Regions from separate parts of the Acuticoccus sp. MNP-M23 genome, predicted to be linked through region 1. Evidence: predicted binding sites of a transcription regulator. Region 1 holds the regulator's gene; the other holds the start of a gene.
The links. The regulator PhoB, encoded in region 1, activates phosphate uptake and scavenging genes when phosphate is short. The targets are predictions, from matches to a motif close to TGTCATNNANCTGTCAT.
Positions count from the first base shown of each region.

Region 2: RDV64_RS20750 (esterase-like activity of phytase family protein) is a predicted target of PhoB. The motif match lies at 1,903-1,919, and genes of this name have one in related genera.

Region 1 covers NZ_CP133480.1:1,552,971-1,556,405, reverse strand. The annotation lists gene pstB (phosphate ABC transporter ATP-binding protein PstB) at 1-246, shown strand, start outside; gene phoU (phosphate signaling complex protein PhoU) at 332-1,024, shown strand; gene phoB (phosphate regulon transcriptional regulator PhoB) at 1,134-1,829, shown strand; gene RDV64_RS07375 (GcrA family cell cycle regulator) at 1,890-2,426, opposite strand; gene RDV64_RS07370 (aspartate aminotransferase family protein) at 2,707-3,435, shown strand, end outside.
Region 2 covers NZ_CP133480.1:4,508,298-4,511,732, reverse strand. The annotation lists gene RDV64_RS20765 (phosphoribosylanthranilate isomerase) at 1-589, opposite strand, end outside; gene RDV64_RS20760 (biotin transporter BioY) at 632-1,207, opposite strand; gene RDV64_RS20755 (Fur family transcriptional regulator) at 1,376-1,804, opposite strand; gene RDV64_RS20750 (esterase-like activity of phytase family protein) at 1,960-3,435, shown strand, end outside.

The DNA of each region.
Region 1 (3,435 bases):
ATGGACGAGCCTTGTTCGGCGCTCGATCCCATCGCAACCGGCACCGTGGAAACGCTGATCCACGAACTGCGCGAGAACTACACGATCGTCATTGTGACGCACTCGATGGCACAAGCCGAGCGCGTGAGCCAGAAGACGTGCTATTTCCACCTCGGCTATCTCGTCGAGGAAGGACCAACTGAAGAGATCTTCAATGATCCTCAAGAGGAGCGCACACGCCAGTATATAACTGGTGTGTTTGGGTAGGAATGCAGCCGTGGCACGTCATTGCGTGGTGTCCGGCGGACGGAGTCATGACGTGGGTATTGTTGTAAGAGACCAGTTTACCGAGATGCAGCGACTGGCAGGAGAAATCGCCGAGATGGGCGGGCTGGCCGAGCAGCTGGTGATGGAGAGCGTGACCGCGCTGACGCGGCTCGACACGCACCTCGCACGCCGGGTGATCGCGGCCGACCGCAAGCTCGACGCCATGCAGCGCAGCGTGGAGAACCACACGGTGGAGATGATCGTGGCGCACCGGCCCGAGGGCAAGGCGCTGCGCGAGCTGGTGGCGGGCCTGCGCATCTCGTCCGACCTCGAACGGGTCGGCGATCTGGCAAAGAACAACGCGAAGCGGTTGCTGGCCATCGAGAACAGCGCGCATCCGCCCCGCGTGGCGCTCGGCATCGAGCACATGTCGGAAATTGCGCTGGAGCAGCTGAAAACGGTGCTCGACGCGTTCACCAGCCAGGACGTGCCGGCTGCGCTGGACGTGCGCCTGCGCGACGACGAGGTGGACGCGATCCACACCTCCATCTTCCGCGAGCTGCTGACGTACATGATGGAGAATCCGCGGAACATCACGTTCTGCACGCATCTCCTGTTCTGCGCAAAGAACATCGAGCGCATCGGCGATCACGCGACAAATATTGCCGAGGCCATCCACTACGTCGTGACCGGCGAGCAGCCCGCGGAAGCTCGCGAAAAGTCCGACGCGTCGTCTTACCTGTCTGCGGATTTCACAGGCAACGTCGGCTTGCGCTGACGGTGACCGGGGCCGCTGACACTTTGTCAAAGGTTAGTTCATGCATGGACCCGACGCGGTTGAACCGTGTGGCAGCGATGCGCATGCGGTGCGGTCCAGGGGCGCGATAATGCCCCGCATCATGATTGTCGAAGACGAGGAGCCGCTAGTGCTTCTCCTGCGCTACAACCTCGAAGCGGAAGGCTATGCGGTCGATTCGTGCAGTCGCGGCGACGAGGCCGAGATGCGCCTTCTGGAACAGCCGCCCGATCTTCTGGTGCTCGACTGGATGCTGCCGGGCCTGTCCGGGATCGAGCTGTGCCGCCGGATCCGGTCCCGCCCGCAGACCGAGCATCTGCCCATCGTGATGCTGACGGCGCGCGGCGAGGAGACCGAGCGGGTGCGCGGCCTTGCCACCGGCGCCGACGACTACGTGACCAAGCCCTTCTCGACGCCCGAGCTGATGGCCCGCATCCGCGGCCTTCTGCGCCGCTCCAAGCCCGAAAAGGTTTCGGCGATGCTGCGCGCTGGCAGCCTGGAGCTGGATCGCACGATGCACCGCGTGCAGCGGGGCGGCCGCGAGGTGAAGCTGGGGCCGACCGAATTCCGCCTGCTTGAATTTCTGATGCAGTCACCCGGCCGCGTGTTCAGCCGCGAGCAGCTTCTGGACGGCGTGTGGGGGCGGGACGTTTACGTGGACGAACGCACGGTGGACGTGCACATCGGCCGCCTGCGCAAGCAGCTCAAGCGCGGCAAGGAGGCGGACCCGATCCGCACAGTGCGCGGCGCCGGCTACGCCTTCGACGACAGGTTCGGCGCCGACTGAGAGCGGCGCTTTTCAGGCTCGGCGCCGGCAATCGCCGCCGCCGCCTCATTGGTTGCCGCGTCAGCGCCCGGTGGGCTTGCGCGGCTTGTTGGTGCGGCCGGGGAATGCCACGTCGGCGTGGGCGGTGCAGTAGGTGTCGCCAGGTTCGGACCGCGCACCGCAGAAGCTGAAATTGTCGCCGGACGGATCGCCGATGGGCCAGCGGCATGTGCTGGCGCTGAGGTCCGTCAGCGTGATTCCGCCGCGCAAGGGCACCACCTCGGCAACATGCTGAGGTACGGGGGCCGGCTCGAAAACCTCCCGCTCGACCACCTTCACCGCAGCAGCGCCGGCCGCCATCACGCGCGGTTGTGCAGCGGGCTTTGGCGTTCGGACCGCAGCGGCTGCGGCGGCGGGCGAGACGGTGGCGGGCGCCGGTGCGGCGCGACGGGCTGCGGGGCGCGCCGTCTTCACGCGGCCCGACAGACCCAGCCGGTGGATCTTGCCGATCACCGCATTGCGCGTGACACCGCCCATCGTCCCGGCGATCTGGGACGCGGAGTGCCCCTCTGCCCAGAGCTTGCGCAGTTGTTCGATCCGCTCGTCGGTCCAGCTCATCGCAGTCCCCTTGCTGTCCACAAACAGCCCACAGGGAATCCAAAGGCGGCGCGCCGAAAACGGCACGGGAATCCACCGTGTTGGCTGAAGGCTGTGGAGCGCGTCATTTGCGCTCCTGTTCCTCATGAATCGTAAAGGAATTGACGAATCAGCGTCTAGAGTCAGCGAGTCGCGATGGACTCAAGAGTTGCTTTTTCCCCAACCATCGGGAAGAAGACGCGTTCGTCTTCGGGCGAGATACCCCAACTCTGTGGAGAAGCGCGTCAAGCGCGACACAATTATGACCGAACCCGCGTTGTTCGCCACCTACAACCGTATTCCCGTCTCGTTTGATTCGGGTGAGGGCGTCTGGCTGCACGGGTCCGACGGGCGACGATACCTCGACATGGGCGCCGGCATCGCCGTGTCCGCCCTTGGCCACCAGCATCCGCACCTTGTTGCGGAGATGCAGAAGGCCGTCGCCGGCGTGTGGCACACGTCCAACCTCTTTGAAATTCCGGAGCAGGCCCGCCTTGGCGAGCGCTTGGTGGCGGAGACGTTTGCCGAGCGCGTGTTCTTCTGCAACTCGGGCGCCGAGGCCAACGAGGCCGCGATCAAGACCGCGCGGCGCTACCAGTTCATCAACGGCCACCCGGAGCGCACCCGCATCATCACCATGGCGGGCGCCTTCCACGGGCGGACGCTCGGCACCATCGCGGCCGGCGGCTCGCCCAAATATCTGGAAGGCTTCGGCGAACCGCTCGCCGGGTTCGACCAGGCGCCGTATGATGACATTGAAGCGGTCAAGGCACTGATCGGGCCCGAAACGGCGGCGATCATGGTCGAGCCGATCCAGGGCGAGGGCGGCATCCGCCCGGTCTCGCGCGAAGTGCTGGCCGAGATGCGGGCGCTGTGCGACGAGCACGGCCTTCTCCTGGTGTTTGACGAGGTGCAAACGGGTGCAGGGCGCACCGGCACGCTGTTCGCCTATCAGTCGCTCGGCGTCACGCCCGACATTCTGGCGGCGGCC
Region 2 (3,435 bases), 2.0 Mb from region 1:
CGCGCACGCCGGAGCAGATGTCGAGGCCGTAGGGGCGGACCGTGCGGATCGCGTCGGCGGCATTGTCCGGGTTGAGCCCGCCTGCCAGAAACACCGGGCGCGCGGCGGCACGGACGCACCTTGCGCTCACCGCCCAGTCGTGACGGCGGCCGGTGCCGCCCAGCTCATCGGCGCCGGGGCGTCCTGAATCGAGAAGAAATGCGTGCGGCCGGTCAGCGTAGCGGCCGATCAGGGCCGGCGCGTCGTCCCCCTCCACATGAATGACCTGCACCCGGCGCAGCCACGGTGCTTCTGCAGCCAGTGTGTCGTGCACCGCAGGGTCGACATGCCGCACAATTTGCACGGTGGTGATACCGCAGCGCCGGGCATGGGCGAGGATCCCGCCGGCGGTCTCTTCGGAGGTCAGAAGGAACGGGGTGACCGGCGGTGGCACCTGACCTGCAATGTGGCGCACGGTGTCGTCCGCAATCACCCCCGGCCCGGTCGGCATGGCGCCCACGAGACCCAGCGCATCGGCGCCGGCAGCAAGGGCGATGCCTGCTTCGGACGCTGACGAGATGCAGCAGATTTTGACGCGGGTGCGGGTCATGATGGTGGCTGCGGTGCCACGGGCGGCACCGCAGCCGATCGCTCAGTGTCGCTTCAAAAGGTGCCAGGTGAGCGGCAGGACCGCGCTGGCCAGTGCGATCTTGAACACGGCGCCCAGGAGGAACGGCGTCACGCCAAGTGCCAGAACGTCCTTGTCGAACCCGATCACGGCGCCCAGCCAGAGCACGCCGGTGCCCATGATGATGGCGGTGCCAAGCGTCATGGCCAGCAGCGTGGTGGAGACGCGGCGGTCCCACTGGCGCTCGGCGAGGAACCCGGTGACGACGGCGGCAAGGACGAAGCCGAGAAGATAACCGCCCGTCGGCCCCACCATGTAGGCAAACCCGATGCCCCGCTCCGGCGTGCCGGAGAAGACGGGAAGACCGGACGCACCTTCGGCGAGATACAGAAGCACGGTCGCGCCACCGAGGCGCCAGCCGTAGGCCATGCCGATCACCAGCACCGCAAAGGTCTGCATCGTCATCGGCACGGGATAGAAGGGGACGTGGATCTTGGCCGAAAGCCACAGGGCCAGCGAGCCGACGATGGCAAGCGTGATGTTGCGTACAAGCCCCTGCGACCAGACGCGGTCGGCAAGGAGAGTCTGACTGGGGTTCATCGATTGGTCCTCAATTCGGGGCGCCCTGGTACGGGCCGCGGCAGAAGGCGGCTGCGCACAATGCGCGCATCCTCACCTGTGGCGCAACGATGGGCCTGTTATCAAGCCCCACCGGCGCATCCGATGCCCAAGGTGGCGGCGATAACGCGAAAAGACGATGGGATAGGCTCAGTCGCGGCGGCGCCGACAATAAAGCTCCAGCCGGTGGCGCACCACGTCATAGCCGAGTTCCGCCGCAATTTCGGCCTGCAGCCGCTCGATCTTGTCGGAGCGGAATTCCACCACGTCGCCGGTGTCCACGTCGATGATGTGATCGTGATGGTCTGCCTCCGCCGTCTCGAAGCGGGACGGCGTGCCTTCGAAAGTGTGGCGGTGGACAATGCCCTGTTCTTCGAGAGCGGCCAGCGTGCGGTAGATGGTGGCCAGCGACACGGACTCGTCGATGTCTCTGGCGCGGCGATGCAGCTCGGTTGCATCCGGGTGGTCTTCGGCTTCGGCCAGAACGCGCAGGATGGCTGCCCGCTGGCGCGTGATCCGCACGCCTTCGGCCCGCAAGGCGTCTTCAAGTTTCCGCGCGGATTCAGCCTGATCGTTCATGGGGATGATTTAGGCGGGATTGGCCGGAAAAGGAATTGCCGAAGTGGCCCCAACCCCATTCGGGTGCAGGCGCGGTTGGGCACCGGGCGGGCGGCCCCTGTCACAAACCCATCATCGAGCGGCGCTAGGTTCCCCGAAATTCTGTGAGGGGACCCATGAAAATCAATCACTTGGCGCTCGGTGCTGCGCTTCTCGCCACGACGGCGCTCACCACAAACGCCCATGCCGACGCGTTCAACCGCATTGCATCCTTTGCGGTCATGCAGAATCTGCCGGACGAGGCAGACCCGATGACCGAAACGTCGCCGGAAATCATCGACGCCACCGAAGACGGCATGATGCTGGTCTATTCGGATTCCCCCCTCGGCGCGATCGGCATGATCGACATCACCGACCCGGCCGCCCCCCAGCCCCGCGGCGCCGTGATGCTGGATGGCGAGCCCACCTCCCTCGTTCTCTCCGCCGGCAAGGCGTTCGTCGCCGTCAACACCAGCGAGAGTTTTACCGCCCCCTCCGGCATCCTGAAGATCGTCGACCTCGCGTCCGGCACGGTGACGGAGAGCTGCGACCTTGGCGGGCAGCCCGATTCGGCGGCAGTGGCGCCGGACGGCACGTTTCTCGCCATCGCCATCGAGAACGAGCGTGATGAAGACCTGAACGACGGCGCCATCCCGCAGATGCCCGCCGGCTCGGTCGCCATCATTCCGCTCGAAGACAACACCCCCGACTGCGACAACATGGTCCAGGCCGACGTGACCGGCCTTGCGGACGTTGCTCCCGGCGATCCCGAGCCCGAGTTTGTGGACATCAACGGCAACGGCCAGATTGTCGTGACGCTGCAGGAGAACAACCACATTGCCGTGCTCGACCGCACCGGCAAGGTGCTCAACCACTTCTCCGCCGGGGCCGTTTCGCTCGATAACGTGGAGACCGCGGAAGAGGGCGCAATCAATTTCGCCGGTTCGCTGGCGGACGTGAAACGCGAGCCGGACGCGGTGAAGTGGCTGGACAACGACACCTTCATCATCGCCAACGAGGGCGACTATGAGGGCGGGTCGCGCGGCTTCACCGTCTTCAACATGGACGGGACCGAAGTGTTCGATTCCGGCCTGTCGTTCGAATATGCGGTTGCGGCGGCGGGGCACTATCCGGAAAAGCGCTCGGGCAACAAGGGTGTCGAGCCGGAGGGTCTCGCGGTCGGCACGTTCGGCGAGACGCAGTACGCCTTCGTCCTGTCCGAGCGTGGCTCCATGGCAGGGGTCTACACGGTGGCGGACGGCGTGCCGACGCTGAAGCAGCTCCTCCCGTCGGGCATTGCGCCTGAGGGGGCGGTGGCGATCCCGGCGCGCGGCCTGTTCGTCACCGCCAACGAGGCCGACCTCGGCGAAGACAACGGCCCCCGCGCGCATGTGATGATCTACGCGCTTCAGGATGCAGCGCCGGTGTACCCGACAATCGCGTCGGCCACCAAGGGCGACCTGCCGCCGATTGCCTGGGGCGCGCTGTCCGGCCTTGCTGCCGACGATACGGCACCGGCGAGGCTCTATGCGGTGACGGATTCGTTCTATTCCACGAACCCGCAGATCCTGGTCATCGATGCCGCCCAGACGCCGGCGGCCATCGTCGATGCC